Regions from separate parts of the Paenibacillus sp. EB106-04-04-XG159 genome, predicted to be linked through region 3. Evidence: predicted binding sites of a transcription regulator. Region 3 holds the regulator's gene; each other region holds the start of a gene.
What was found. Region 3 encodes NrdR, which represses ribonucleotide reductase genes. Its sites were predicted from a motif close to AACACNATATATNGTGTT; they were not measured.
Positions count from the first base shown of each region.

Region 1: AC3WTP_RS18630 (anaerobic ribonucleoside triphosphate reductase) is a predicted target of NrdR. The motif match lies at 2,645-2,662, and genes of this name have one in related genera.
Region 2: AC3WTP_RS20320 (adenosylcobalamin-dependent ribonucleoside-diphosphate reductase) is a predicted target of NrdR. The motif match lies at 7,570-7,587, and genes of this name have one in related genera.

Region 1 is NZ_JBYTDY010000017.1:44,478-55,313, forward strand. Features, by position in the region: gene cymR (cysteine metabolism transcriptional regulator CymR) at 1-369, shown strand, start outside; gene AC3WTP_RS18615 (cysteine desulfurase family protein) at 401-1,573, shown strand; gene AC3WTP_RS18620 (PRC-barrel domain-containing protein) at 1,735-2,208, shown strand; gene AC3WTP_RS18625 (YrzR-like zinc ribbon domain) at 2,295-2,522, shown strand; gene AC3WTP_RS18630 (anaerobic ribonucleoside triphosphate reductase) at 2,687-4,633, shown strand; gene nrdG (anaerobic ribonucleoside-triphosphate reductase activating protein) at 4,636-5,103, shown strand; gene AC3WTP_RS18640 (AI-2E family transporter) at 5,169-6,239, shown strand; gene AC3WTP_RS18645 (Ig-like domain-containing protein) at 6,443-9,829, shown strand; gene alaS (alanine--tRNA ligase) at 10,248-10,836, shown strand, end outside.
Region 2 is NZ_JBYTDY010000021.1:41,554-52,389, forward strand. Features, by position in the region: gene AC3WTP_RS20310 (fibronectin type III domain-containing protein) at 1-3,941, opposite strand, end outside; gene AC3WTP_RS20315 (hypothetical protein) at 4,117-4,614, shown strand; gene AC3WTP_RS20320 (adenosylcobalamin-dependent ribonucleoside-diphosphate reductase) at 4,932-7,496, opposite strand; gene AC3WTP_RS20325 (DEAD/DEAH box helicase) at 7,841-9,616, shown strand; gene AC3WTP_RS20330 (YqhG family protein) at 9,664-10,812, shown strand.
Region 3 is NZ_JBYTDY010000016.1:41,344-52,179, reverse strand. Features, by position in the region: gene polA (DNA polymerase I) at 1-2,512, shown strand, start outside; gene mutM (DNA-formamidopyrimidine glycosylase) at 2,596-3,426, shown strand; gene ytaF (sporulation membrane protein YtaF) at 3,525-4,205, shown strand; gene coaE (dephospho-CoA kinase) at 4,225-4,833, shown strand; gene AC3WTP_RS18095 (lytic transglycosylase domain-containing protein) at 4,842-5,408, shown strand; gene AC3WTP_RS18090 (alpha/beta-type small acid-soluble spore protein) at 5,460-5,678, opposite strand; gene nrdR (transcriptional regulator NrdR) at 5,838-6,317, shown strand; tRNA gene AC3WTP_RS18080 (tRNA-Ala) at 7,331-7,406, shown strand; tRNA gene AC3WTP_RS18075 (tRNA-Lys) at 7,429-7,504, shown strand; gene AC3WTP_RS18070 (SDR family NAD(P)-dependent oxidoreductase) at 7,618-8,556, shown strand; tRNA gene AC3WTP_RS18065 (tRNA-Ala) at 8,598-8,673, shown strand; partial or broken gene AC3WTP_RS18060 (transposase) at 9,002-9,336, opposite strand; gene AC3WTP_RS18055 (SDR family NAD(P)-dependent oxidoreductase) at 9,790-10,554, shown strand; gene AC3WTP_RS18050 (hypothetical protein) at 10,532-10,720, shown strand.

The DNA of each region.
Region 1 (10,836 bases), on a different contig from region 3:
GCGCGCAGTTTCGGAGAAGGTCCAACTTCGCTTAAAAGCATAGCGGATAAGAACCAGTTATCAGAGCATTATCTTGAGCAGCTGATTGCTCCTTTGCGCAACGCCGGACTTGTGAAGAGCATTCGCGGCGCATATGGCGGATACATACTTGCTCAAGATCCTGAGCATGTAAGCGCGGGCGAGATCATTCGCGTCTTGGAAGGTCCGATATCTCCCGTTGATTTTACAGAAGAAGATGATCCTGCTAAACGTAACTTGTGGATGCGAATACGGGACAGCATTGCTGAAGTTCTTGATTCAACTACATTAGCTGATCTGATTCAATATAAAGAGGAAGGCGCTCAAGACAGCTATATGTTCTATATTTAATATCTTTATCGTATAGAATCGAGGAATACGAATGAATCGCATATATATGGACCACGCCGCTACAACACCGCTGCACCCGGCAGCGCGCGAAGCGATGGCCTCAAGCTTGGATGTGTATGGAAACCCTTCCAGTGTACATGGAGCAGGGCGTGATGCGAAGGCATTCGTGCGTCAGGCGCGAGACAGTATCGCTAAGAGCTTGGGCTGTGCGCCGAATGAGCTGGTCTTTACGAGCGGAGGCAGCGAAAGCGATAATGCGGCAATCTTCGGTGTGCTCTGGTCACGCTGGCTGAAGCATCAACGAGATGGGATCAGCGATAAGAAACCGCATATGATCACAACTGCGATTGAGCACCATGCTGTACTGCATGCAGCGCAGCAGGCAGAGCGATTAGGCTTTGAGGTCACCTATGTGCAGCCAGATCAGACAGGCTTCGTCCGTCTCGAGGACATTGAAGCTGCCGTGAAGGCTGAAACATGCTTGATCAGCGTGATGTATGCGAACAACGAGGTAGGCACGATCCAACCGATTGAAGCTATCGGCCGCATGGCGCGAGAACGCGGCATCCTGGTGCATACCGATGCGGTGCAAGCGTTAGGGATAGAACAGCTTCGCTTGAACGAGCTGCCTATCGACTTCGCCAGCTTCTCTGCGCATAAAGTGAACGGCCCGAAGGGGATCGGCGCTTTGTATTGCAGGCATGGGGCGGAGTGGGAGCCACTCATCTTCGGAGGCAGCCAAGAACGCAAACGGCGTGCCGGTACGGAAAATGTTGTTGGTATCGCTGGCTTTGGCGCAGCTGTAGCACAAGCCTATGAAGCGCTTGACACGCGGCTTGCTAACATTAGAGAAGTTCGTGCCGCGCTGTGGCACGGGTTGAAGTCGCTGCTGGGCGAGCGCGTCGTGCTGAACGGCGATGGAGATCGCAGCGTGCCGCATATATTGAACGTCAGTATACTGGACGTGCCGACTGAAACGATGCTCATGAATCTGGACATGCTCGGAATTCATGTATCCAGCGGCTCGGCCTGCACGTCGGGCTCGCTGGAAGTGTCTCACGTTCTTGAAGCGATGCGGCTTCCTGCAGAACGGACGAACACCGCAGTACGATTCAGTCTCGGAATGGGCAATACTAAGGAACAAGCAGAAGCAGTTGTGAACCATATAGAAACCATTGCTGCGCGCGTGCGTACAAGAATTTAGCTGGATAACATCTTGTTCGGACAGACACAGGGAATGGGATACATACTTCGAATGGGACGCATACTTCGCTTCATAGCAAATTCGCGGCATATCTGATGAGTGGAAGAGACGATCATCTTCGCTCGTTCAATCATCATGTACAGTCACGAGGAGGCTTGACCTTGAAGTTGCTCGAATTAATTGGCCTTCCGGTGTATGACATCGAAACCGGGAAGCGATTGTCCAAAGTGAATGATATATGGTTGTCAGAGCAGTGGGAGATTACTCATCTGGAATTAGAAGGACGAACCATATACTCTCGTACCATACCTGTTGTTGCATGGGAGCATGTGATCGCGTGCGGTGAAGAAACCGTTATGCTGAAGAGCAAGGAGCTCGTTCATAAGCTGAAGGGAAACTCGACAGACCAAGCTCGAACCTTCCTGCAAGGTCCACACCGAATTAAGGAATTGCCAGTCATCACAACTGAAGGAAGCCAGCTTGGAAGAGTGGCAGATGTTTATTTTCAGCCTCAATTGGGCAATACAATAACAGGACTGGAAATATCAGACGGATTGCTGTCCGACCTACTGGAAGGAAGGATACAATTCGAAGGGACAGGCCTTATGGGGGCAGACGCCATTATCGTGACCTGACACGATAGGTACTGAAGTACGTCCATGATGTCTGTTTTGCTTGACGGCAGTTCAAATCTATAGCGGATGGACGGAATGGTGAGAGTATGCGATGTCCGAATTGCAATTCTAAGGATATTGGCAAGATCGGTTCCCATCAATTTTATTGCTGGGGCTGTTATATTGAATTATCGGTGAACGGTGATAAGATGTCGGTGTTTCAAGTGGAGGAAGATGGGACGTTAAGTTCGTTAGACGATCTCTTCTTCGGTGACGATTGGGCATCTCCAGTCACACAGCTGTCTCCTGGGTTTACGGAGTCACAAACATCTTAACAACAGGTTCAATTGGAATAGAATTGGACTGCGCAAGCGCCATTCTCGCTCTACGGAGCGGGATAGGCGCTTTTTTTGTTTTGGCTGTGACATAATACATATTGTGTTGATTGTTAATTGTAGATACTATATATTGTGTTAATTTAGAAGGGACGGCGATTATTATGGGACATAGAACTTCAACAGCACCTGCACTGCCGCATGATTCCGTGCAGCATCTACATATACAGCAGCCTAGAATCAAGATAGGCTCAGTGACGACGCTAAGCAGCCCAGAACATGAATTATCAGGCTCATTGCATCGTATCTTGGATGGAAAAGATCGCGACCTTATGCGGGAGAATGCGAATGTAGACGGATGTTCTCCAATGGGCATCATGGGGAAAATGGCGAGCGAAAGCTCGCGTTGGTATGCGATCAACCATCTGCTTAGCGATGAAGCGCGTCAAGCGATGGAAGCAAATCTATTGTATCCGCATGATCTGGATTTCTACGCGACGGGAACGACGACCTGCTGCCAGATTCCTCTCGGTCAATTGCTGCGGAGCGGCTTCAATACGGGACATGGTCATATGCGCGCGCCGCAGGATATTAAGAGCGCATTGGCGCTCGCTTCTATCATATTGCAGGCGAATCAGAATCAGCAGCATGGCGGACAAGCATTCCCGATGTTCGACTATGATCTGGCGCCTTATGTGGGCAAGACGTTCAACAAGCACGCGGCTTATCTAAGCTCGCTGCCGCTTGGCGACACGTTTGATAGAGAAGCAGAAGCTTGGAGACTTACAGAACGAGATGTATATCAAGCTTGTGAAGCGTTCATACATAACGCGAATTCGATGCATTCACGCGGCGGCGGTCAGGTGCCGTTTATCTCGATCAATTACGGAACGGATACTTCTCGCGAAGGACGCCTTCTCATTCGTCAGCTGCTGCTCGCGACACAGAGCGGATTAGGCAATGGCGAAACGCCGATCTTTCCAATTCAGATCTTCAAGGTCAAGTCGGGGGTTAACTTTGAGCCCTGCGATCCGAACTACGAACTGTACCAGCTTGCGCTTGAAACGACCGCACAACGGTTGTTTCCGAACTTTGCGTTTCTAGATGCATCATTCAACGCACAGTACAATGATGGAACAGCCGAGAGCGAAGCCTGCTACATGGGATGCCGTACACGGGTAATGGGCAATGTCAACGGAGCGGAAACGGCTATCGGTCGAGGCAACCTGTCCTTTAGTACGCTGAATCTTGTGCGATTAAGCCTGCTGTCTCGTAACACGAATGATTTTATGCAGCGATTGGATAGTCTGATCGACATAGCGGAGCGACAATTGCTTGAACGGATGTCCTACCAGGCATCACGACGAGCTGGAGACTTCTCCTTCCTCATGCAGCAGGGTGTCTGGAGAGGAAGCAGAGATTTGAAACCTGATGATACGCTGCATGAGGTGCTGAAGCAGGGCACTTTAAGCATCGGCTTCATCGGCCTGGCAGAGACGCTTGTGCATCTAACTGGCAGCCACCATGGTGAATCCGAAGAAGCGCGGCAGCTTGGCATGCGCATCGTGAAGCATATGCGTCAGCGGATGGATGAAGCCGCCGCGCGTACAGGACTTAACTTCTCGCTGATTGCGACTCCAGCAGAGGGGCTCTCCGGAAAGTTTACGAAGCAGGATCGCGCCGCGTTCGGAACAATTCGGGGAGTGACAGACCGGGAATACTACACGAATTCCTTCCATCTGCCGGTATATGCGAATGCGAGAGCCTACGATAAGATCCGCATTGAAGGACCGTTTCACGAGCTGTGCAATGCGGGGCACATCACTTATGTGGAGCTCGATGGCAGCGCCCGTTCCAACCCGCAGGCGCTTGATCGAATCGTGCGCGCGATGGCTGCGAACGGTGTAGGCTACGGCTCAATCAATCATCCGATCGACCGCTGCCGAGGCTGCGGCTATCAAGCGGTGATTGAGGATGCTTGTCCTGCCTGCGGCGCGGACTCTGAGCAGATCGAGCGGATTCGCCGCATTACAGGTTACTTGGTCGGCAGCATGGATAAGTGGAATTCGGCGAAGCGCGCTGAAGAAGCTGAGCGAGTGAAGCATCGATGAGCCTGCGCGTCATGTCCATCGTCCACGACAGCGTCGTGGACGGTGAAGGACTCCGCTCGGTCGTCTTCTTCAGCGGCTGCCCTCATCAGTGCCCAGGCTGCCACAATCCGCAGTCATGGGCGTACAGCGCGGGAACGCCCATGAGCGTGGAAGAGGTGGCAGCGGAGCTGCTGTCTAATCCGCTGACCGATGTAACGCTGTCTGGCGGAGAGCCCTTTATGCAGGCCAGGTATGTGAAGCGCTTGGCTCGTATACTGCGTGAGCACGGACGCCATATATGGGCGTATACAGGCTATACCTTGGAGCAGATCCAGCAAATAGGCAATAAGGATATGCTGGATCTGCTCGCGGAGATTGATGTGCTGGTGGACGGACCATTTCAACTGGAGCATAAGTCTCTTGGGCTCGAGTTCCGCGGCAGCAGCAATCAACGAATTTGGAGGATGAAGCAGGCGAACCAATCGGGTTAATTTTTCAATAGTTAACATATACTCTACTGTGTGATGCATGTCCGAACGCGGGGTGTGGGATAAAGGTGGAGCGACTATTTAAAAATCGTTTGTTTGTCTATGGAATATATACGCTGCTGGGGCTAGTAATTCTCTATATGCTGTATCTGCTTCGACCGGTTATCGGAAATGTCTATGACTTTCTGAAGGCGATACTAGCGCCGTTTCTCATTGCGATGATCATAGCGTATGTGCTGAATCCGATTGTTACACTTTTGAATGATCGCAAAGTGCCGCGTACGATCGCAGTGCTGCTTATCTATGCGGTGTTCATTATTTCGATTACAGTCATTCTGATGAACATCATTCCGATGCTGATTAAGCAGCTTGAGGAATTAAACGACCAGATGCCGCAGCTTAATGCGAAGGCGGAGGATATCATAGACGGCATTAATCAATCGTCGCTGCTTCCTTCCTCCGTTCGTTCTGGCGTATATGAGTGGGTATACACGATGGAGGGGCGTTTAGGCTTAGCGATGTCCGAATTCATGGACAATATCGGGGCTACTCTGAACTTTCTGTTTATTGCGCTGATCGTGCCGTTTCTCATTTTCTATATATTGAAGGACTTTGACGTGTTTGAGCGGTCAGTTATCGCCTATGTGCCGAAGAGTCATCGCAAGCATATGGTCATGATGTTCAAGGATATTGATACAGCGCTTGGCAATTACATTCGCGGGCAGTTTATCGTATGCGTCATTATCGGGGTGCTCGCTTACATCGGGTATATCATAATCGGTATGCCATATTCACTCCTGCTGGCTTTGTTTGTAGCGATATTTAATATTATCCCTTATCTTGGACCATACTTTGGCGCAGCGCCCGCGCTCGTTGTGGCGTCCACGATATCCGTCAAGATGATGATCTTCGTAGCAGTGGTCAATACAATCTGTCAAATACTTGAAGGCAATGTTATTTCACCTCAGATCGTAGGTCGAACGCTGCATATGCATCCGCTCGCCATCATCTTTGCCCTGCTCGTAGGAGGGGAGATCGCGGGTATCATCGGGTTGATTCTGGCAGTGCCGGTTTTTGCCGCGTTGAAGGTTGTGCTGCAGCATATATTTACTTATTACATATGGAGAAAGACGACATGACCATAAGATAAATAATGATTCATGTCGATTCTTTCGAGTATCTGTCACCCTTTGTAAAAGGGTGCTTTTTTTATGTCAATAACGCCATATCGACTGAGGAACTTTTTTCTTAAATTGGGATTAAGAGAGAAACTTATCTCATCTTCACAGCGTCAGGTGTATATAGAGGAATTGGATTTCAATAATTGAAGGAGGAGCTAATCTTGAAAAAGACGACAGCATTGTTATTAGCCTTGACCCTGATGTTGGAGGCTGCTTCTGCGACGGCGTATGCAGAGGCTGCTGTCAATATGACTGCCAATCATGGCAAGGCGGACAAATCAGGGAAAGTATCTACCGTTGTTGCATTAGATCCTGATGCGGTTCGGCGTGCTCCGGTGTTGGAGAAAATGTACCCGGCCAATGGCGCGACACAAGTAGCGACAGATACGCTGATCAGCTTTAGATTTAGTGAAGATGTCAGTAAAGGCGAAGGTAACCTCATCATTCGTGACAGCAAAGGAAATGTAGTGGAACAAACCGATGTAGGCAGCCGACGAGTTTCTGTGGACGGAAGCTATGTTGAGTGGGTGCTGCGCGATAGATTAGAGGCTGGCAAGACGTATAGTGTTCAATTGGATAATGGAACATTTGTAGGCAATCGAGGAGAATTCCAAGGGCTGTATGACGCGAATCAATGGAGGTTCACGACTGTCGGTGTTCAGAAGGCACCTGAGCTAGTGAAGCTTGTTCCAGCCAATGGTGAGACGCAAGTAGCGGCTAATGCGGATCTGCAGCTTCATTTTGATGAAGAGGTATGGAAGAACACGGGCGAGATCCTGCTCATTAATGTAACACGCAATACGCTCGAGGAACGGATTCCGATTACTTCTGATCAGATCACGGGCAGCGGTACGAAGGTTATTAATATCAATCCTAATATCACGTTTAGAAGCGGTGAAGTGTACGGTGTCACAGTTACGCAGGATGCGCTCCGTGACGCGGACCATATGGCATTCGCAGGTCTTGCTAATACGAACAACTGGAGGTTCACGGTGAAGGCCTCTACGGATACTGCCGCACCTGTTCTGCAGCAGGCTCGCATGGAAACCTCGAAGAAGATTAGACTTGAATACAACGAGAATTTGAGAGAAGGCTCTGTACCGCCAATAACCAACTTCCTTGTATACGTTAACGGCGAGGCACGTGCATTGAAGAGTACCGCAGTTACGGGAAATGTAGTGGATATCGAGCTGACGAGCGGTATTTCTGCAGGCCAGATAGTATTGTTAATTTATTCACCTCAGCCGAATACACGCGTGATTGAGGATAATGATCGCAATGCCGCAGCGGCTATCTCCGGTATTCAGGTGAAAAATGATATGGAGGTTTCCGCTCCGAAGGTGATTGATGCGACGTTTTCGAGTTCGCGTGTTTATCTGCAGTTCAATGAGCGGCTGGCGAGCGTATCCTCATCCGCTGATGAGCAGTTTACGGTGTGGGTAGACGGCAAGGAGAAGAGCATTCGCCGCATCGAGCACAGCGGCTCGCAGGTAACGTTTGTCATGAGCGAGTCGATCTCCTCCAATAAGACGGTGAAGGTTGACTATACACCAGGCAAATATCCGCTTCAAGATGAAGCAGGCAATCCGCTTCAGGCATTTCGCGATCGTTATGCGCGCGGCAGCAACGATTCAACAGCGCCCGTGTATCAGAAATCAACAGTCAGCGGCAATAAATTGACGATTCAATATAATGAGGCGCTGAAGCCGGACAGCATTCCGCTGCGCAGCCATTATTCGGTGCTCGTCAATAATGCTGCCCGCTACGTGGATAAAGTGGAGATCATAAACGATTCGGTCGTGCTGACGCTGAATTCCGCGGTAAACAGCTCTGACAATGTGCTGCTCTCCTATGTTCCTGGCGAGCCGCGGCTTACCGACTTGTCCGGTAATGGAGCGGCAGCATTCTCCTTTGCAGCTGTCGCAAACAATTCAGACAGCACGGTTCCTGTTCTGAAGCAGGGCAGCGTGAAGAATGCGGTCATTACGCTCCAGTTCTCGGAGAAGCTGAAGCTGGCTAACAACACGAGTCCGCTCGGCAACTTCTATGTGTTTGTTGATGGCACGAACCGATCGATCGTCTCGACCTCTTTAAACGGTGACACGGTAACACTGGTCCTTGAGTCCGCAGTAAGCTCTGTCGCAACCGTTAGATTAACGTATGCGCCTGGCAACAATCCGCTGCAGGATGAGAGCGGGAACAAGGTACTGACTTTTGCGGACTACGGCTTATCGAATCAGACAGACGGCTCCGTTGGGCTTCCAGCGGATGTTAAGCAAGTGCCGTATGATTGGTTCTTGGAAAACGGCATGTACTACCTGGAGACATCAGCTGCCAATACAAGCAGCGAACGCTCTCGCTTTGAAGAATCGATCAAGAAATATACGCTCCAGGAATCGAAGCTGAAGGAAGCGCTGCGCTACGCTGTGCGCTATGGCGGCAGCAAGCATCTGATGTTTAATGTTCCAACCTCTGAGAAGGCAGCGATGGTAGCTGTACCGGTCAATGTGCTGGACGATATTCGTCAAGAATCCAGCAATGCTCGTTTCTCGGTACGCTATGGCGATATCCTGTACACACTGCCGCTTGATTCCCTAGATATTCGCGAGATCAAGAGAGATTTCAGCTCCAACTCGACGGTGTATCTGCTTATCCAGCTGGAATCCGCGGGCTCTGTGTCGAAAGGTTCTGAGCTTGTAAGAGAAGTGCGGTCGACAGGAGGTCAGATGAAGGCAGCGCCAGTTGACTTCTACTTGTCGGCGTATACTAGCGCGACTAATACGAAGTCGGTCACTGCTAGCTATGAAGCGCGCTTACGCACCACGAGCAGCCTCACAGATGATCGGTCAACCGTCGTCCGTTACGATGAAGCGTCCGACCGCATTCAATATGTGCCGAACACATTGAAGCAGAGCGGCAGCACATCCGTATTCCGCTTGATCGGCAGCGGCAATGATATCTACGCAGCCGCGGAGCGCAAGCGCAGCTTCTCGGATACGAGCTCGCATTGGGCGCGCGCGGCGATCGAAGAGCTTGCCTCGAAGTATATCATCGAGGGCGTATCGAGCGATCGCTTCGCGCCGAATGATAAGCTGACTCGCGGCCAGTTCGCTACCTTGCTTGCGCGTTCGTTCGGTCTTCCGGGAGATACTGACGCTGCGGACCGCTACCGTGACATCGGCTCCTGGCATCCGATGGCGGCGAGCATCGGCGCAGCTTCACGAGCAGGCATTATCAGCGGCTATGAAGACGGAACGTTCCGACCGAACGATAATATCACTCGTGAGCAGATGGCCGTGATGCTGGTCCGCGCTGTGGAAGCAGCCGGCCAGAAGTCGCCTTACGACAGCACGGCATTGTCGAAGTTCAAGGACCGCGGCAGCATCAGCAGCTACGCACGCGAAGCAGTCATTCAAGCTGTATCTGCTGAGTTCATCACCGGTGTAAACGCGAATACGTTCGATCCGAAAGGTGAAGCAACACGCGCCCAAGCGGTCGTTATGCTGAAGCGATTGCTGGAGCATGTTGAATATTTGACAAGGTCTTAATCGAATGATATTATTGGTAAACCTATAACTGATCACTCTTCAAATCGATGAAGAAACCGAGTAGGCTGAAGCCCTAGGGCCAGAGAGACGATTCCGTGCGGTTACCCTGTTGATCATTCCTTTTAAGGGATGGGATACAGATGCTGCTAGGCTGAGAGAATCATCCCCTTGAAGAACTGCCGAAGGCTAGTTTCAGAGTGTGAATGTACTTCACCGGGTCGTACCCGTTATCAACGCTGAGGCGATCGCCTGGATGCTGCACAGCTCATGATTATTGCTGGTCCGTATCTGATGAGGCGATAACTAGGGTGGTACCGCGATTATAATCGTCCCTGTATATACAGGGGCGATTTATTTTTATATAGGGGTATTACGGGGAGATCTCGTAATTATTCTACATTCAGGAGGCTCTTAATACATGAAAGCTAGTGATATTCGCGCAAAGTGGTTAGCATTTTTCGAAAGCAAGGCTCATCATCTGGAGCCGAGCGCATCTCTTGTTCCGCATAACGATCCTTCCTTGCTCTGGATCAATGCGGGTATGGCACCGTTGAAGCCGTATTTTGACGGACGCGTGAAGCCGGACAATCCGCGTATCGCCAACTCACAGAAGTGTATCCGTACGAACGACATTGAGAATGTCGGCAAGACACGCCGCCACCATACGTTCTTCGAGATGCTCGGGAATTTCTCGATCGGAGACTACTTTAAGGAAGAAGTTATTACATGGGCTTGGGAGTTTCTCACTAGCAAGGAATGGATCGGCTTTGATCCGAACCGCTTGTATGTGACGGTATTCCCTGAAGATGAGGAAGCATATCGCTACTGGAATGAGAAGATCGGTATTCCTGCTGAACGCATTATTAAGACAGAGGATAATTTCTGGGATATCGGCGAGGGTCCTTGCGGTCCTTGTACGGAGATCTTCTACGATCGCGGCGAGTCCTACGGTGATCCTGACGATCCAGAGAACTATCCAAGCGGCGAGAATGAGCGCTACCTGGAAG
Region 2 (10,836 bases), on a different contig from region 3:
CACTCGATCGGTTCGTCTTTCTTATCCGCCGTTTTCGGTGACAGCTTCTCCTCCAAGTTCTTGAACAGTTGCTCTTTCAGCTCCGGCGACACGTACGGCGGCTCAATGTAATCTTTCGGCAGCGCTGCGCGCACTTGGTTGAAGTCGAAGGTGGAAAAATGTTTCACCGGCACCCGCCAGAAGCTTTCCCCCGGACTGTAGAGGGTTGCCAGTTGCACCCGCTCCGCTTCCGGCAGGTCGAGCATCGTCAGCTTCTCCTCGCCATCCGGGAGATCATCTCCGTCGACATCGAGCGACGCTACGCCGTTCGCGACGTCGACGACTTTAATCACGACACCGTCCTCATACGCCTCCCAGCTGCCCGTTTCGAAGTTGTAATACCCGTTCGGTACGAGAATGCCCGCCGGATGGTTCAGGAAGTTATCCACATACACATAAACCGGTTTATTGAAAATGACCTGCTCCGCACCCGCGGCGATCGCTTCGTCTACCGAAAGCTCGACGGCGTACGTATATGCGACCATGTTCGTGAGCTGGGCCGGCATTGCTTCCTGCCCTAGCTCCCCGACCGTAAATTCGGTCGCGCGGACGGTAAGCTCGCGAAGCGGCTTCTGCGTGCCGTCCGGCAGCGCCATCGTCGCCGTCGTACCCGGTGCGAAGAGCAAGCTCGCTTGGCGCGTGCCGTCCTGATCCGTCACCGGATTCGCTTGCGCCAACTGATAGTCCGCCGCGTTGGCCGCTATCTCCGTCGACTTCGTATCGAGCGCCGTCATGACGGCGTCGGGGAGGAACGCAAAGCTTTCCGGATGCGTCTCCGACGACCGCTGGATCGTCGCGTAGCCCGGCTTCTCGTAATGCACCGTTAGCGTCGAACGGCTGTTGGACGCGATATCGAACCTGCCGTCCGCTCGGCTGTACGTACGGCCGACATCCGCCTGCGACAGGACGGTGATCTTCACTCCGGAGAGCGGCGCGCCTGCGGCGTCCGTCACGCGGCCGCGCAGCACCGTCGCTTGCTCCGCTTCGATTGCGCCCGGACGACCGCCTTGCTGAATCGGCGTCTCTCCTTCATAGAGGAAAGAGATCGTGTCGGCGAACGACGTGTAGCCCGTTGTCGGCAACACCGGCGCAACAGCGACAGGATCCGGCGGTATAAACGCAGCTTCCACCAGTTTCGCGATCGCCGTGTCGGACTTCGCCGACTCCTTGCCATTTGCGCTCACTGCGGTGACCGCGAATGTGTACGTGCTGCCGGGCGTCAGGCCCGTTGCCACGTACGCCGGGTTCGTGCCCGCGTTGATCGCGGGCAACCAGGCGGCGCCGCCGTTCTCGGAGACGTACACCTTATAGCCCGCCAATCGGGTATCCGTCGCCGCGTCCCAAGAAAGCGTGACGGTGCCGTCGCCCGGCTGTGCCTTCAATCCTTCCGGTATGACGAAGCCGGAATATTGCAGGACCGCCGGCTCGGACTTCGCCGATTCATTGTTGCTCGTATCGACCGCCGTCACTGCGAACGCGTATTGCTTCCCGGCCGTCAAAGACGGGAAGACGTAAGACGACGTGAGTCCGACGTCGATCGCGGGCTGCCACGTTGTCCCGTTATCCTCGGACACGTAGAGCTTATACTTCGCGACATCTTCGTCTGACGCCGGCGTCCACGAGACGGTAACGTCGCCTTCCACATCAACAGCAGTTACGTTGGTCGGAACGCCTGGCGCCGTCCGATCCGGACCGAACGGTTTCGCTGTGACCGGTGCGGAATGCGCCGACTCGTTGCCGGACGTGTCATACGCCGTCACCGTGAACGTATAAGTCGTATCGTTGGTCAGGCCTGAGGCTGTGTGCTGGTTGTAGCTGGCTATCGTGACGACCGGCTCCCTTCCGTTCTCAGACCGATACACGCGGAACCCCGCGAAATCGGTCATTGTCCCGTATTGGCTGCCATCCCACGTCAGGTCGACCTTCATGTCACCCGGCGTCGCGACGACCCCGATCGGCACGGGCGGCGGCGTCGTATCCGGTACGTACACCGGCGTCGCTTCTACGGCGCTCGATAACGCCGACTCGTTGCCATAGATGTCGACGGCGGAGATCTGGAACGTGTACGTCACGCCGTTCTCCAGAAACGTCTTCAGGTACGACGTCGCCTGCGTCGACGTCATGACGACCGGAGGCTGACCGTTCGAACCCATATAAATCTTATAGTTCGACAAGTCCCCTTCGATCGACGCGTTCCACGTCAGACCGACGTTGCCGTCGCCGGCCACGGCTTTCAACCCCGTCGGCGCGTCCGGTTTGTTCGCGTCTTGCCCGATGACCGGAATCGCTGTTTTTATGTTCGATTTCACGGACTCGTTGCCGTGAATATCCACGGAGACGACCGCGATCCAGTATTTCGTGTTCGGGGTCAGGCCTGCCAACGGATAAAAGGCAGCCGACCAGTTCGGTCCCGCCGTCCATGTTCCCCCCGCGTCGGATGAGTAATATACACGATAATAGGCGAGATCGCTTTCGTTCACTGGCTCCCAAAGCACGATCAGGCGGCCGTCCCCTTGCGGAATGATTTGTGTCAGCTTCGGTGCCGCGACCGTCCCGGCCGGAGGCACTTTAAACGGAGTTGCCCGCACCACTTCGGACCGTTCCGATTCGTTGCCGGCACCGTTGAACGCCGACACCGCGAATGCGTATGCCTTCCCGTTCGTCAGCCCCGTCACCGTATAAGACGCCTCATTCCCGACAGTTCCTGCCACTGTCCAGTTCACACCGTCCTCGCTCACGAATATGCGATAGCCTGCCGTATTTGCATCCGGAGAAGGCGACCATGTCAGTGTTACTTTTCCGTCGCCGGGCACGGCCGTCACGCCGGTTGGAACGGTCGGCGATTCGACCGGATCGGTCACAACAAAAGAGCCCGCATCTCCATTCCAGGCGTACTGTTTCCCCCATACCGGCTTGTAAATGCCGATCCGAACCGAATACTTACCCCGTTCGGCATGATCGGGCACCTTCCAGGACACCGCATAATCGGAAGCGATGCCTCCCTTGAGAACTTGGTGATCGAACACTTTCTGATGCACCTTCCCGCCTGCCGGACTGTACAGTTCAACGTTCACCAACGCATAGGACTCCGAAGACGCCTTCACGCTGGCTTTAATTTCGAGAAGACCGCCCGCTTCGACTTGCGCCGGCATCGCGACGGCAGACATCTCGTACGATTCGGCTTCCTGCGGCTTTTGCCCTTCGTTCGGAGCGTTTACCCGAATCCCCAGCAGGTTCGTTTCCTTGGCGTAGACTGTAGATCGGTCCGCACTCAATACCTCAACCCCGACCGCGTACTGCCCCGACAAAATATCTGCTGGAACGTTCCAGACGAGGGGGAACGTCGCCTCCTCGCCCGCGGCCATTCCAACGTTCTTAAACCGCTCCTGCGCAACGACGAACCCCTTTTCCGTGAATACGCTGACCTCGACGAAAGCGTCCTGCAGATTCGCCGTGCTCACCGCGCGCACCATCACTTCCACCGCATCGCTGGCGGTCGCGGGATTCGGCGTGGCGTTCGCCATAAAGCTGATTCCCTTCGCTTGCTCGCCTACGTGGATCGTCGCCGCGCCGGCATGCCACGCGAGCTTCGCAGCTCCAACGGCCTTAAAGACGCCAATGCTCACCGTGTACGTGCCTCCATCTTGCGTGACGGGTACGTCCCAGACGAAAGGAATCGTCAACGTCTCCCCCGCCGTTACCGCTTGATGATCCACGCGATTCTGATAAACCTTCCCGCCAGCGGCGTCGATGATTTCAAGCTCGACTCGGATGTTCTGGCTCTTCGACGCCGTCACAAATGCCTTCAGGCTCACCTGTTCGCCAGGACGCACGGCGCTCGGCGTCGCGATGACCGAGGTGATCGCATCCGGTGCCGCCGCCGTCGCCTCTAGCATCGGCATTACCGGCACTACGCTCGTAAACAACACACAAATTACTGTAAGGATTCTAACCCATCCGGTCAGCCCCTTACTTCTGCGCAACCTACGCAAATCCATTTCCGTTTCCCTCTCTCCAATAATAAGATGCTTCCGAATATTACCGTTTTTTATGAATTTCTATAGTGCTTGTTACAATTTGGGTAGGCTGCAAGACTCATCTTTTTCGAAGCGCAAAGTACGGTTTTCTTCTTTCTTAAATGATTCTAATCACCTAGGAGTGCCCTGTTACGGGCGGTCATGCGGTACAACACATCAAGGAGGAACTGCAGGGGTACAAGGACGAGCCGGCCATCAAGCTTGTGATGTTCACGGCGCGGCTACAGATAAAGAAAGGTTGGAAGGTCCGACGAACTTCGACGCTCAGTTCAAGGTCGGGGGGAGGAACGTTTTCGTAGAAGCTAATCTTACGTCCGACATCTCCGTCGATACGATGCATTGCGCGAACCGTAATCAGATCGCTCGCCGCATCGACGTGGGACTGTGGTCGATCTCGAATGACGTGGAGGAGTACTTCTTTGTGATGCTGACGCCAGAACGCTATCAGCAGGCTGTGGCTCGAGCGGTTTTACGCGGATTTACTGTTGTTCTAAAGCATGATTTTATTAAAAAACAAATACGTGATTCAAGGCGCTGACACGATCCAAAAGAAGCTGTCACCCATGTACAATGCCTATAATCGTTTCCGTTTGAAAATGTGTATCTTCCCCTCCCATCCTTCTCGTTACGACCTAGGTCCGTCACTTGGCCGCCTCCTCCACACTATGCTTCTGCCAAAACAAATATCCCTGACAACACGTCGTCAGGGATTGTACATTCATTTTACGTTTTCACCACCAAATGAAAATAAAACCCCTATAATATTCACGTCGCATAATTATGCAGTCACGATGAATATCGTAGGGGTTTTCATTTTAATCACAAAAATTGTATCTTATTGATTACTCTACTCGCTTAGCTACACTTGCTGTATCCGCAGTTCGCGCAAGTCTTGCATCCTTCCACGTTCAGGAGCGCTGCCGCGCCGCATGAAGGGCACAGGTCGCGCGATTGCACTTCGCCCTTCATCGCGATATTTTCAGGCGCGATGGCCGCTGCAATCGGCGCAGGCTCGATGATGTGATGATCGTGGCCGCCATGCTCAACGAGGTGAGTCTCAAGCGCCTTGGCTACAGCATCCGCGATGGATTCCACTCGGTTCGCGCCGAAGCCGATCGCGCCGGTGCCGCCAATACCCTTAAGGTGCTTGATCAAGAGCTCAACCTTGTTGCCATGATCGCCATAGCGCAGGAATAAGGAGCATACGCGGCCGAGCGCTTCCGCCATTGCAAATACATCAGAACCAGCCTTACCAACGTTCAGGAAGATCTCAGCTGGTGTGTGATCATAATCGTTAATCGTAATATATGCCATGCCGAATGGCGTATTGATCTTATAGGTTGCCCCGCGGAGCACTTGCGGACGGCGCATGTAGCTGCTGCCGTGGCCAGTCGCTGCCGGCACAGATGGAGCTGCTGGAGCTGGCGCAGCAGCAACTGCTGCTTCAGCCTTGCCTTGCTCTACTGCCTCTTCCTTCTTCTCGTCCTTGTTCTCTGTCGTCAACACTTGTACATCGCGGCTGCCGTCACGGTAGATCGTTACCCCTTTACAGCCAAGATCGAATGCCAGCTCATACAAGCGCTTCGTATCTTCAACTGTGAAGTCATTCGGACAGTTGGCTGTCTTCGAGATCGAGCTGTCAACCCAGCGTTGGATCGCAGCTTGCGCGCGGATATGATCCTCAGCGGACAAGCTCATCGCAGTCACGAAGTAATCCGGCAGCTCTTCACCTGGATGTGCGTCAAGCCATTCTTGCGCAATCGGCACAAACTGCTCATCGAAGCCTAGACGGCTCTGACGGTAGAACTTGAAGGCGAAGTAAGGCTCGATTCCTGTTGAAGTTCCAACCATCGTTCCTGTGGAACCTGTAGGCGCCTGTGTAATTACGGTTACGTTGCGAATACCTTGAGCGCGGATAGCTTCACCCACTTCAGGGTACGTCTCCACGATATTTTTCATAAAGCCGCTCTGCAGGAACTTCTCTCCGTCAAATGCCTTGAAGGAGCCCTTCTCAGCAGCGATCTCAGAAGATGCCAGATAAGATTCACGAGCGATAAAGCCATATAATTTATCAAGGAATTCTAATGATTCCGGGCTTCCGTATCGAATGTTAAGCTTAATCATCAATTCAGCAAGACCCATCGATCCGAGACCGACACGGCGTTCTGTTTGTTGATTTTGTTTATTTTCTTCAAAATGATATGGAGTCTTGTCGATTACATTATCCAAGAAGCGCACCGAGTAGCGCGTAACTTTCGCGAGTTCATCCCATGCCACATCATGATTCTCTTCATCATAGAACTTAGATAGATTAAGAGCGGACAGGTTACAAACGCCCCAGCCTGGAAGCCCTTGCTCACCGCACGGATTCGTGCAAATGATCGGGTTGAAGTACCAGCTGTTCGACATCTGATTGTAGTATTCCATAAACACTACGCCCGGCTCAGCCGATTTCCAAGCGGATTCAATAATGATATTCCAGATCTCGCGAGCTTTTACTGTACGATAATGGATAACTTCTTTACCCATCTGCTTCCACTTGTCGAGGTCGCCGTCCCACAGCTCATCGTACTCTGGATCTGTCGTATCCGGGAACACAAATTCCCAATCCAGATCTTCCTTCACAGCCTTCATAAAGGCGTTGCTGACGCACACAGACAAGTTCGCATTCGTTACTTGTCCCATCGTCTGCTTGACAGTGATGAAGTCCATCACGTCAGGATGCCAGTCATTCATCATCAGCATGAGCGCACCGCGTCTGCTGCCGCCCTGCTCGATTAAACCGGTCGTATAGCTGAACAACCCACCCCAGGATACAGCACCGCTGGAAGAGCCGTTTACACCCTTTACAATCGCTCTGCGTGGACGCAAAGAAGACAGGTTGATGCCAACGCCGCCGCCGCGAGCCATAATTTCAGTCATCTCAGACAAGGTCTCCATTATACCGCCGCGGCTATCCTTAGGTGAAGGAATAACGTAGCAGTTGAACAATGTCAACTCTTCGCTTGCTCCTGCGCCAGCAGCAATGCGGCCGCCAGGAACGAGCTTCCAGTCATCAAGCACATAGCGGAAATTCTCTGTCCATTCGAGCTGCTTCTCTGCGGTTGTTTCTACTGATGCCATCGCGGAGGCTAAGCGATCCCACATTTCTTCCGGGGTTTTCTCGATCGTAAGGGTCAATTTTTCAGTTGTGGACTGCACGATTTCGCCGTTGCGCAGCTTAACGGATACATTCCGTCCATTTCTTTCCACTACTTCCCCAACTTCCTTCGCAGGAAACTTCGGATCGTCTTTCGTCAATACCAGTACGACATCTCCAACCTTAGTATTGTTCGTATCCGCATCTTTCCAAGCGTAACGATCTAGAAATATTTTTTCGCTTAAACCTTCCAAACGTTGTTGTTTACGCACCGTTTTCAAAGAAAACAACCTCCCGATTCATCTATTTCAACAACTCGCACACTGTGTAGATTTAACACTAATGTATGTAAACACCACAATATATTGTGTGCGAAAATCATTTTACTATACTACATATAGAAACTCTAATGGTTAATCGTGTAATTTCATCGAAGAACTGCTCAAGATTCAGGTCAAGCTTTTATTTTCTCTATGAATCTCGTTATTTTAACACATTGGCAATTTGACACTTCGTTAGAATAGCTTCTCTGTTAGAAAGACCTGTGTTTAGCTGTGTATAGACCCGTCCAACATTCCCCAAACTACAAATACACTGTACAACCATGTGGAGGGAGGTCTGAAACATGAATTATAACACAACTAACAATTTTACTGATGAGCGCATCCCCTTCCAATTTGACCGCAGTTGGCTTGAAGAGATGCAAGCCCGTATTGACCGCAATGGCCCGTGGGACGATTGGACATTGTTCCAGCTCGCATATGAAGCGGAGCAAGCCAAAGTCATTCACCGTTTCGACGAATTGCAGTGCTTAACCCATCTCAGCCAAGTAGAGCCTCTTCCTCATCAAATAGATACCGCACAGAAGGTTCTGCATGAGATGCGCGGACGCGCGATATTGGCGGATGAGGTCGGCCTTGGCAAAACGATAGAAGCAGGCCTCGTCGTCAAGGAATATATGATCCGCGGGCTCGTCAAACGCGCGCTTATTCTCGTTCCGGCTTCTCTTGTGCTTCAATGGGTACGTGAGCTGAATCATAAATTCGGCATCCCCGCCATCGCACAGAAGAAGGCATACCAGTGGCAGTCAGACATCGTGGTAGCCTCTATGGATACGGCAAAGCGCGAACCACACCGCTCCATCCTGCTCGAGCAGGAGTACGACATGCTAATTATTGACGAAGCTCACAAATTAAAAAATCGCAAGACGACTAACTACCAATTCATTACTCAGCTGCGGAAAAAGTACTGCTTGCTGCTCACCGCCACACCTGTACAGAACGACATGAATGAGCTGTACAATCTTATCACCCTGCTCAAGCCTGGGCAGCTTGGCGGACAAGGAGAATTCAGCGCCAACTTCGTAGCGGAGAAACGCGTGCCCAAGAATGAATCCGACCTGCAGCATGAGCTGTCCAAGATCATGATCCGCAATCGGCGCGGAGAAGGCGGTGTTCAGTTTACCAAGCGCATCGTGAAAAATATTCCGTTAACGCTGTCGCCGGAGGAACAAGCCTTATACCAAGGTGTAACTTCCTTCATCCGCGACCAGTATCGAACGGGCGGCGCGGATGTAGGCAGCGCCTTCTCACTCATTACGCTGCAGCGTGAAGTGTGCTCCAGCCGAGATGCTGTATTTCTCACACTCGTCAACCTATCGAAGAAGCTGCCCGAGGATTCGCCTATCCGCGATCGGATCTGGGATCTGGTTGACTTGATCAAGAGCATCACGGCGAATACGAAAGCGGAAGCCGCGATCGAGCTGGTCCGCGATATGAACGAGAAAGTGATTCTATTTACCGAGTATCGCGCGACACAAGAGTATCTGCTGCAATATTTTCGCAAGCATGGTCTCATTGCGGTTCCCTATCGCGGCGGTATGAATCGCGGCAAGAAGGATTGGATGATGGACCTGTTCCGCGGACGCGCTCAAGTGATGATCGCTACAGAAGCCGGCGGTGAAGGCATCAATCTTCAATTCTGCCACCATATGATAAACTTCGATCTGCCGTGGAATCCGATGCGAGTAGAACAGCGTATAGGACGCGTTCACCGGCTCGGTCAGACCCAAGACGTCAAGATCTACAACTTGTCTACGCAAGGAACAATCGAAGAACATATTCTAAATCTGCTTCACGAAAAAATCAATATGTTTGAAATGGTAATTGGTAGATTGGATATGATTCTGGAGCGATTCGAGCAGCAGAACAGCTTCGAGAAGAGCCTTTCCCGCATCCTGCTCGAAGCGGATAACGAGGACGATATTCAGGCTCAGCTGCACTCGCTGGGACATTCCTTGAATTCGATACGGACTGAGCTTCATGAAGAGGTGAATGCGGAAGGGGACGACAACGCCCTGCAAGCGTTAATTAACCGATTTGGAACTCAAGCAGAAGCTTAACCGATACGACAGGGCCAACAGCCGCAATGATGAGGAGGCAGTACAGAATGAACACTGAGCAGGTCACGAGCTTCGTTATGCGATATCTTGAAGCGACGGGGTGTCACATTATCGAAAAGACACCCGTCTACGTCACCGTCAAGCTCTCTGAGCAGGCGGACCGGGCTTTGACCAACCGCCCGTATTACTGGGGCTTTGTGGACCGTACAGGAGCAGAAGCAGAAACGATGCGTTTCACCTTCGTTTTTGAGCCTGCTGCCATGCCTGTAGAGCGCGGTCCTATCAGTTATGTCACTTCACCCGCTGCGGCTCCTCCCATGCCGTCACAGGCCGTAGAAGCCGCACAGGCGCCTGATCAAGAGTCACCTGCTCAAGATGCTCCGCCAGACTCCATCCTGCATCGTTACTTTGGTGTGGCTCCTGCATTTACAGGAGGAGGCGGCGGCATCGGACGCATACCTCGAGAAGACGTCAATTACGGAAGCCGACGCTTGGAGCAACTCATGCAGGCCGCGCGCGAGCACGGCCGCTTCCACATGCTGTTTGACCAGCAAACCTCTGCAAGCTCTCCAGCGCCCGCCGCACGCGGTACACGGCTGTCCAAAGCATACGAGCCGTGGCTGCTGATCAATCTAAAGCTTGAATTTGCCTGCGACTTGAAACGTGAGGAGATCCATTCCTTCGGCATCTCATGTGTCTCCGGTCGAGTACTCGACCGCTTCATGGAACGGCTGATGCAACGTGAAATGACTCCTAAGCTGCCGCCGCATGTCCATACGATGACGTGGCGGTATTCGATCGAACAGCTCGTGGATATCGTCGAGCAAGCAGTCAGAATCCAGATTGAGCCTTATGATATTGATTGGGCAATTGACGCAAGTGAGCGATTGGAGGACGAAATGGCGAGGCTAGCCTCCTACTACGAGCCGCTGTTGGAACAAGAACAAGGACAAGAGCAGGAACAGAAAAAGCCGGCACCTGCTTCTACAGGAAAACGAACACAAGCGGTTAAGAACGAACCAACGTCAGCTGAGGACGAACCGGAAGCTGTCAAGCCGTCTCAACTTACGCTGCGTGAGCAATATGAGATGCGGCAGAAGGAGATTCGCTGGCAGCTTGAGCCTCGAATTGTCGTTCAGCTGATTAACACAGCTATCGTTCATCTTCCCTTCGGAGATGAATTGCTCCCTTCCTAAAGGTGTACAGCCAGCTCGAATCCA
Region 3 (10,836 bases):
CGTCGCATTCGATGCGGGAAAGATTACGTTCCGCCATGGTGATTATAAGGATTATAAGGGCGGTCGCTCGAAGACGCCTTCAGAGCTGTCCGAGCAGTTTCCGCTCATGAAGGAGATGCTGCAAGCTGTCGGTATTGCACAGTTCGAATTGAGCGGCTATGAAGCGGATGATATTATCGGCACATTGACGCGCATGGCGGATGAGGAAGGCAAGCCGATGCTCGTCGTGTCTGGAGATAAGGACATGCTCCAATTAGCATCAGATAACGTTACGGTCGTATTGACACGCAAGGGCGTGACCGAGATCGAGAAGTACGACCCTGCGGCGATCGAAGAGAAATACCAGCTGAAGCCGCTCCAGATCATTGATCTGAAGGGCTTAATGGGGGATACCTCCGACAACATCCCGGGTGTTCCAGGTGTTGGCGAGAAGACGGCGCTTAAGCTGCTGCACCAGTACGGATCAGTTGAAAGCGTATTGGAGCATGTGGAGGAACTGAAGGGCAAGATGAAGGAGAACATCCAGAATCATGCCGATGATGCCCGCATGAGCAAGCAGCTGGCGACGATCTACCGTGAGGTTCCGATCGAAGTGGAGCGAGAGCAGATGGCGTTCCACGGTATTCAGACCGACACGGCGCTGCCGATGCTGCGCAGGCTCGAATTCAAGTCGGTCGTGGAACGATTCGAGAAGCTTGCGGACAAGTCCACAGGTTCGAGTGAAGGCGTACAGGAGGAAGCTTCTCTTATGCTTGAGATTGAGCCTGTTCTTGTGACGCAGGATAATCTGGCACAATTGTTAGAGGAGCTGCCTAATCTGGATACGGTCGTGCTGGAGTCGCATGGTGAGAACCCGCATACAGCGGACTTTATCGGAGTCGTTCTCGCTTCGGAACAGTCTTATTATTATATAGATCAAGATGTGTTACTAAGCGATCAGGCTAAGCCGGTTCGAGAATGGTTCGGAGATTCTGGGATTCGTAAAGTTGGCTTTGATCTGCATGGAACAGAGCTTATTCTACACTGGATGGGTATCACGTACGAGGGTACACATTTTGACGTGCAGCTGGCTGCTTATGTGCTTGATCCAAGCGATGCGAATGCGACGGTGCAATCGCTAGCCGCTAAATATGAGCTTCCTGCTCTGCAATCGGACGAAGATGTATATGGCAAGGGAGCTAAGTTCCGTGTGCCGGAGCCCGCCGTCGTCGCGCGTCACGCTGCGCGTAAAGCTCATACGTTGAAGCAGCTGCTTCCGCTGATGAAGCACGATCTAGAGCGCTTCGAGATGAGCAAGCTGTACTATGAGCTCGAGCTACCGCTGTCTGCTATTCTGGCGCACATGGAGAAGACGGGCATTCGGGTGGATGCTTCCAGCTTAGAGAAGCTCGGTGAGCAGTACTCCGCGCAGATCGAGCAGACGATGACCCGTATCTATGAGCTGGCAGGAACTGAATTCAACATCGGCTCACCGAAGCAATTGGGCGAGATTCTATTCGATAAGCTCGGGTTGCCGGTAGTCAAGAAAACGAAGACTGGATATTCGACTGATGCTGAAGTGCTGGAGAAGCTGGAGCCGTATCATGACATTATTCCGCTCATTCTCCATTACCGCACGATGTCGAAGCTGCAGTCTACCTATATTGAAGGCTTACTGAAGGAGATTCGCAAGGATACAGGGCGAATCCATACTTATTATAGACAAACGATTGCGGCGACCGGCCGTTTAAGCTCGCAATTTCCGAATCTGCAGAATATTCCGATTCGCTTGGAAGAAGGTCGTCTGATTCGACAGGCATTCGTTCCGACTGAAGCAGATTGGAGCATCGTAGCGGCTGACTATTCCCAGATCGAGCTGCGCGTGCTTGCTCATATCTCGGATGATACGAATCTGAAGGAAGCGTTCCTGCACGATATGGACATCCATACGAAGACGGCGATGGACGTATTCGGTGTGGAGGCTTCTCAGGTAGACAGCAACATGCGCCGCCAAGCGAAGGCCGTCAACTTCGGTATCGTTTATGGAATCAGCGATTATGGCTTGTCGCAGAACCTGAACATTACGCGCAAGGATGCGGCGCAGTTTATCGAGCAGTACTTTGCCGCGTTCCAAGGGGTGCGGAAGTTTATGGACGATATCGTGAAGCAGGCGCGTCACGACGGCTTCGTCAAGACGCTGCTCGAGCGCAGACGCTACTTGCCGGAGATCACGGCGTCCAACTTCAATCTGCGTTCCTTCGCCGAACGTACGGCGATGAACACGCCGATTCAAGGCACAGCAGCGGATATAATCAAGCTTGCCATGGTGAAAATGGATGCGAAGCTGAAGGAACTGAACTTGAAGAGCCGTATGCTGCTGCAGGTACACGATGAATTGGTGTTTGAGGTCCCTGCGGATGAAGTAGAACAGATGAAGCGGCTCGTGCCGGAAGTGATGGAGCAGGCGCTCACGCTGGCTGTTCCGCTCAAAGCGGATGTGAGTGTTGGCACGAACTGGTACGAGGCGAAGTAATATTCAACCAATCCGCCCATCCATTGCGGCAATACGTTATAATGGACAGCAAGAGTTAATAGTGGATGTTGAGGTGAACAAGCATGCCGGAATTGCCGGAAGTAGAAACCGTGAAACGAACGCTGAATACGTTAGTAGCGGGCAAGCGAATTGAGCGCGTCACTGTCACGCTGCCGCGAATCATTCAGCGTCCGGCTGAAATAGAATCATTCTGTGCCGCTCTCGAAGGACATACGATTGAACAAGTGGAGCGGCGCGGCAAGTTTTTGATGATTATGCTAGATGGACTCGTGCTCGTATCCCATCTGCGAATGGAAGGACGCTATGGTGTCTATGCTGCGGACGAGCCAGTAGAGAAGCATACACATGTTATTTTTCATTTTGAAGATGGTACAGAGCTGAGATATAAGGATGTTCGCCAATTCGGCACGATGCATCTGTTCGAGCCTGGCGATGAGCTGGTGCTGCCGCCGCTTAACAAGCTCGGAATTGAGCCGCTTGGGGCTGACTTTACGAAGGAGAAGCTTCGAGAAGCGTTGAAGAAACGCCGAAGCTTCATTAAGCCCGTATTGCTCAATCAGCATATTATTGTGGGACTTGGCAATATATATGTAGATGAAGCGTTGTTTCGTTCAGGCATTCATCCCTTGACACCTGCTGATCAGTTAACGGAAGAGCAGGTTGACAAGCTGTATGATGCTATTCGGTCAACTTTACAGGAAGCCGTAGAGGTTGGAGGCTCATCCATCAAGTCTTATGTGAATGGACAAGGCGAGATGGGGATGTTTCAGCACCAGCTGCAGGTATACGGGCGTCAGAATCAGCCATGTGAATCCTGCGGAAGTATGATTGAGAAGACAGTAGTTGGAGGCCGCGGCACGCATACTTGTCCGATATGTCAGCCTAGACCGTAATCAGATGCACCTATTTTCCGATCCGCCCATATGATAACGACATCTAATGAGTCTTGAAAGTGTGCTGTCAGGATTCATGTGGGAGGGGAATGGAGTAGATGATTCCGATTGCATCGATGGTTGTGTTGGCGTTTGCGTTAAGTCTGGACAGCTTTGGTGTCGGGTTGACCTATGGAATTCGCCGTCTGAGATTGCCGTGGATATCCGTTCTTGTTATTGCGTTCTGTTCAGGACTTGTCCTGTACTTATCCATGCAGGTTGGAAGCTGGTTGATGACATGGATATCGCCTGCTTTCGCTAGCAGATGCGGGGCGCTGATCTTGATCGGAATCGGGCTGCTGGCTATTGTTCAGTTCGTGCGATCGTCGAATGCTGGAGAGTTGGAGGAAGGCCATGCAGCTGAGGCCGCTCACTCCGCAGTTGAGACTGATCCGACGCCAGTGCTTCAAGTTCAATTGAGACGATTAGGAATTATTGTTCAGATTCTGCGAACGCCAGCTGCCGCTGATATCGACCGTTCAGGAACGATCAGCGCTTCCGAAGCGGCATGGCTTGGAGCGGCGCTTTCATTAGATGCCTTCGGAGCTGGCATAGGCGCGGCAATGATCGGCTATCCGCCTCTGTGGACGGCCTTGTTCATTGCTATATTCAGCGGTACATTTCTTAAGCTGGGTCTCCAGCTTGGAGCGGTGGTTGCGACGAAATGGAGCTGGATGAGGAGACTATCCTTTCTTCCAGGTTGTGTTCTTATGTTAATGGGTATTCTGAAACTGCTGTAAGCTTAGATGAGGTGAGACGATGAAGCTCGGATTGACCGGAGGAATCGCTTCCGGAAAGAGTACGGTGTCTGCCATGTTCGTGCGTGAAGGCGCGCTCCTCATTGATGCGGATCAGATTGCCAGGGAGATCGTGCTTCCTGGCAGTCCGGCCCTGGCACTCATTGCAGAGCGATTCGGTGAGGACATGCTGCTCCAGGATGGATCACTTAATCGGAAGCGGCTGGGAGAAGTCGTATTTCGAGATGAACAAGAGCGTAAAGCTTTAGAGCAGATCACACATCCTGCTATTCGCAAGAGGATGCTTGAATTGATGGATCAGTATGCAGTTGAACAGCCGGACAAGCTGGTCATTGCAGATATTCCGCTGCTGTATGAGTCCGGGATGGAAGGCATGTTCGATGCCGTGATCGTCGTATACGTACCGCGTGCTATTCAGTTGAAACGACTAATGGAGCGGGATGGATTAACAGCAGAGCAAGCAGAACAGCGTCTCAACGCACAGATGGATATTGAAGAGAAACGTGCTAAAGCGGATTATGTCATTCAGAATGAGACGGAGTTAGAAATAACTCGCCAGCAGGTGAAGCATTTGATTAGACGTCTGAAGAATGAAAAGGTACAGTTATGAGCAATGTAATGAATAAATTACTGCGTAAGCGGTATTTGCTTGTGCTGCTCGTGGGATTATTATTTGTCCTCTTTGTGCAATCGGAATGGCTGGGGCAGTGGATGTATCCAATCCCATATGAGGATACGATCAGGGAGAAGGCGGAAGCCTATCAGGTTGATCCATTGTTAGTCGCATCTGTCATACGGGTAGAGTCGAACTATAAACCTGGACAGGAGTCAAGAAAAGGTGCGATAGGGATGATGCAGCTAATGCCTGACACCGCAACCTGGATTATGGGGCAGATGAAGATGAAGGAGCAGTGGACGTTAGAGCAGCTGAAGTACGAAGCTGAGCCTAATATCATGCTTGGAACGTGGTACCTGAATTCATTAATCAAACAATTCGATAATAACTGGATCGCTGCTGTCGCAGCCTATAACGCGGGACCAGGCAATGTAAGCCAATGGCTTCGTGACGATGTCTGGGATGGGCGGCTGGAAACGGCAAGTCAACAAATACCATTTAACGAAACCCGGTTGTATGTCCAACGTGTGTTCCATTATTATGATAAATATAAGAAAGCCTATGGATAGAAGCAACGGACAAGCAGCTTTCGCCGCTTAGTCCGCTGCTATCCGGAAACTTTATTTGTATTGACCTGCAAGTTGTTGTTCTGCCATTTGAACAAGACGTTTTGTGATGTAACCACCGATCGATCCTGTATCACGTGTCGCCATGTTTCCATAGTAGCCATCTTGTGGGATAGCAATACCGAGTTCTTGTGCGATCTCGAACTTCATTTGCTCGAGTGCGCCAGTTGCTTGAGGAACAACCAAGTTGTTGCTGGAACGGTTCTGGCTCATAATCTATTCACCTCCTTGCCGTTTGTAATTGTATTTTGCGCAAAGTTTCGAAGTTCATTACAGGTAAGGTCTGGGATTTATTGGCGAATAGTATTGGATTGACTGCGTGTACATGCAAGAAGTAACCGTATATATGTTTATGAAAGGAGGACACCCGCGATGAAATGCCCATATTGCGACCACTTTGGCACAAAGGTTCTTGATTCAAGGCCAGCCAATGATAACAAATCCATCCGTCGCCGTCGTGAATGTGAAGAGTGCAGCCGACGATTTACGACGTTTGAGATGGTGGAGGAAACACCTCTTATCGTGATAAAGAAGGACGGAAGCAGAGAAGAGTTCAGCCGTGAGAAGCTGCTGCGCGGTCTAATTCGCGCCTGTGAGAAGCGTCCGGTATCTGTGGAGAGGCTTGAAGCAATTGTGTCTGAGGTAGAGAGGCAATTGAGAACAACTGCGCAAGCGGAAGTTGAGAGCCGAAATATTGGGGAATTAGTGATGGAGCAGCTGTATCCTGTGGATGAAGTGGCGTATGTCCGTTTTGCATCGGTGTACCGTCAGTTTAAAGACATTAACATGTTTATGAAGGAATTGACTGGGCTGTTGTCCAAGCATCCTCTATCCGATATGAATAAGCAATAATGATGCAAGAAGCTTGTCTGCTGCCTGGGAAGGGCTGCGGGTTGGCTTCTTTTGCTGATCATAGGTAGGGCTGATATCGCGAGTCGTCGGAGCGTATTTAAGGGTAAGGGGAAGAAGTGATATTTGTGTGGCTGGTGTTGTAAACGCTTAATCAGAGTGCTATAATGAATTCAAGCAGAAGACGTGAAAGTACTAACCAGCACATCTTCTGTAGAAGCAAGATACGGGCGGTAGGCTTATAGAAGTTATACGAGAACAGGAAGGAGATCTATAATTCAGGTTGTAGAACAGAACTTCTTGAAGTAAAGTATAGCAGTGAGCAGTATTGCATCCGCAAGCAGTAGCATATCGAAGTGAATGGGTTATAAGTTGAAGTGCAAGAGCAACACTCTTAAGCACGTGCCTTTCATTCAAGCAATGAAGCCAACCGCCCAATATCTTTATCATTAAAGCTCTCCTGATGGAGGGCTTATTTATTTGAAGTTGTGGGTGGGAAATGTACATTGAAGGACGGAAATGATTATCTGGTTAATTTTACAATTGATTGTTGCAAACGCTTACATAAAGTAGTATTATAAAGTTGAGCAGAAGAGGCGAAGTTAATTAGAAGCAAGGCTTCTGCGAGAGCAAGAAAAGGGCGGGAGGCTTCAAATAGTTATACAACTTCAAGAAGAGGGACTGTAACTTTAAGTTCTAACTAATCTTCTGGCAAGTGAGTATAACGGCAAGCACAACTGAATAGGCAAGATCAGATCACATTTCTAAATTGGAAAATGAGTTAAAGTGCATTGCAACGCTCATAGGCACGCGCCTTTCTTCCAAGTAATAAGCCAACCGCCCATTTCCTTATGAATCAAGGCTCTCCCACTGGAGGGCTTTTATGTTGTTCATTGGCTTGCTGCAAGGGGTAAGATATCATTAAGTCAATTTTTTCTTGTGTTCATTTTAAGATGGTGCTATACTAGTAAGGCAGTTTACGAACAGTATAATCTTGTAATGAATACTTATCGTATGGGGCCATAGCTCAGCTGGGAGAGCGCTTCGCTGGCAGCGAAGAGGTCAGGGGTTCGATCCCCCTTGGTTCCACCAATCATTCTCTACCTTACATCATGGATCGTTAGCTCAGTTGGTAGAGCACGTGACTCTTAATCATGTGGTCCAGGGTTCGAGTCCCTGACAATCCACCATATCGAACTTAGAGACGGCAGAAATGCCGTTTTTTTTGTTATCTGATGAGATGCAGATGAAGGATGTCTAAAGGTGTTTCTGGTGAAATTTCCTATTGGAGGTCGTGATCGGTATGAAGGATAAGATCGTTATCATTACAGGAGCTAACTCAGGGATAGGTAAAGCTGCGGCTCTAAGATTTGCGATCGAAGGATATCGAGTTATCATGGCATGCCGCAATATGAGAATTAGTGCGGCTGCGCAGCGAGATATCATTCAGGCATCGAACAATACGTATGTAGATCTGTTAGAACTGGACGTATCTTCTTTTGATTCTATCCGTACCTTCTGCTCTAAGGTTAAAGACGCATATCCACACGTAGACATCCTCATCCATAATGCCGCTTACTTAAATCACGGTGAAAAAGAGTATAAACTTAGCCCCGAACATATCGAATTATCTTTTGCTACGAATACATTAGGACCCTATCTATTGACTAATCTACTAGCAGATCATCTAGAACTGTCTCAAGATCCAAGAGTACTCAACGCCTGCACGACCAACATCAAGAATTTCTTCGATCCGAAAAGGACAATCGACTTCGATAACTTGCGCGGTGAATCTCGCAATTCGAGGCCTTATAGCGCCTATAAGATGTACGGTGATTCGAAAATGGCGTTGTTGATCTTAACCTTCAAGATGGCGGAGCAATATAAGGATCGAGGGATTAAAGTCAATGCTCTGCAGATAAACCGTGTCAAATTATCCAAAGAAACGATTAACAAGATGAGTCCATGGTGGAGAGTGCTTGCTATGGCTCAGAATCTTACGAATCCTCTACCGTCTGGAATGGCGGACAATTACTTTCAGATCTGCACCTCAGATCAATTCCGCAATATTACAGGGCAATTAATCAATCATAAACGAGAGATTGTACAGCCATCCACAAGCGAGATAGGCATTACGCAATTGAAAAATATATTTGGTTCGGGGACTTACCCTCAGTATGTGACCAATAGTGATAATGTTGAGAAAATATGGAGTATGTGCAACGAGTTGATTAAGGGTTAGCTATTGATGCACATGTGCAATCGAAGGGAATCTATAGCTTGGGGGCCATAGCTCAGCTGGGAGAGCGCTTCGCTGGCAGCAAAGAGGTCAGGGGTTCGATCCCCCTTGGTTCCACCAAAACGAATTTTAACCACGTCATCGGACGTGGTTTTTTTTGTTGTGGTAGAGCCCCTAGGGGGCGAACCCTGGGGTTCAGTCCGCGCGAAGGAAGTGAAAGAGTTAGCTTCGGAGAACATACTTCAAATGTAGGAGCACGGCGTCTAAGTATAGAGCTGTCGCAGGTTATCATGTATATTATTTATACTCTTTAGCTTTAATAAAGCTCATTAGTATAAATAAACTATTTTTGTCGAAATATAAAAAGAAATTAAAGGGAAAAGTAGGACAAATGAAGAAGTATCTCTAGAATGAAATACCTAGAATATGAGAGAAAATGAGAGGTATAAACGTTGCACATTGCTGATACCGAGTATTTGCCACGATTTCGCTTGATGACACTTACTTTCGTCCTATGATCAGCGCTACTTGCTTTAAAATATCGTTTTCCATCTTAAGACGTTGATTTTCTTTTCGTAACGCAATGAGTTCATTCTCTTCTGCAGAACGATTATCTTTCTCTGAGAAAGATCCTGACTGTTGGTATTGTTTGATCCAACGTTCTAATGCAGAGGGACTCAATTCGTATTCTTCAACAATAGTAGCTCTAGATTTTCCATTCTCGAATAACTGAACCATCTGTCTCTTAAAATCATCTGTAAATGTACGTCTTTGTCTTGGCATAGTAGATCCGCTCCTTGTAGTTTTGTACTATTTCTACTAGCCCTTAATTTTACTGTCCAACTAAGTGTAGCTGATTCGAATAGAAGATGCATTGAAGAAGGTAAAGCATAATATCGATATCTTTCAGGACCAATTCCCACATGTAAGTGTATTTGGTAATGGAGGACGGATATACACACTAAATCTGAATACATAGTGGACATTTGACCATACATATCACTATGTGAATGAGCTAGCGCCAGGTGGCAGAGATGGAGCGCTCCTATCAATCGATGACTCGCCGCACAAGCAACAAGATCATTGAGTCGCGCTGCATGTGTTCAGAGTATGTACTTTTATAAGGAACCCGGGTCATTTATGGGTGATTTGAATAGAGGTTTTCTATAGGAATGTATTTTTTGTTGTATAGACTTTTGGATGAATTTGTATAGTGGAGAGTAGGAGATGGTGGAAATGGCTGAATTTTTGAATAAAGTTGCGATCGTAACGGGGGCTGGAAGCGGAATTGGCAAGGCGATCGCCGAGTCCTTGGCGAAAGAAGGCGCACGCGTCGTCGTATGCGGACGGGATGTGGAGAAGTTGCGACAGGTCGTCGAGGGGATAGAGCGAGATGGAGGCACGGCGTTCTTAGTGCAAGCGGACCAGCTCCTACCTTCCGCGCCGGATATGATCGTAGAGCAGACCGTCAAGACATGGGGCAGAATCGATATCATCATCAACAACGCTGCCCTGGTGTGCAACAAGCCGATCGAAGCAGTCAAGCATGAGGACTGGGACCGCCTCTTCGCGGTTAACGTAAAGTCTGGATTTTTTCTAATTCAGAAGGCTCTGCCGTATTTGAAGGAAACGCGCGGTTCGATCGTCAACATCAGCTCGTTAAACAGCCAGAAAAATATCGCTGGAAATTTCGTTTACGACTCGCTCAAGGCCGCGCTCAATCATCTGACGACAGGACTAGCGCTCGATTTGAATGATACCGGCATTCGCTGCAACGCCTTGCTTCCGGCGGGCATTGCGACGCCATTGCTAAACGAATGGTTTAAACAGTTGATTAAAGATCCCGCCGAGGCCGAAAAGGTTGCCGAATCCGAGAAACTAAGGGCGGATGTGGGATCGCCGCAGCAGGTGGCGGATGCGGCTTTGTATTTATGCAGCGAGAAGGCTTCATGGGTCAACGGGGCGCTTATTCCGTTGCATGGTGGCTTTCAGCTCGGTTAATCCAAATGAAGGATACCTAAAGAGAGAAGAACGAACAACACCAGGCGAAGGCATCGTGATTGACATTCCCGACACGGCGCTGATCCAGACCGGACCGCTCGCGCATGAAGCCCAACTGTTGAGCAGGCAGCAAGGCGACGATTGGAATCACCCGTTGTATTCCTGACGATGACGAATTATTGGGAAACGAATTTCAAGGCGTCGCTGGGCGGCTTCTATGAGTTTCGTTACTTCGTGACATGGAGGCAAAACTGGACGTCCCCCGAGCAGGGATTTCGCAAC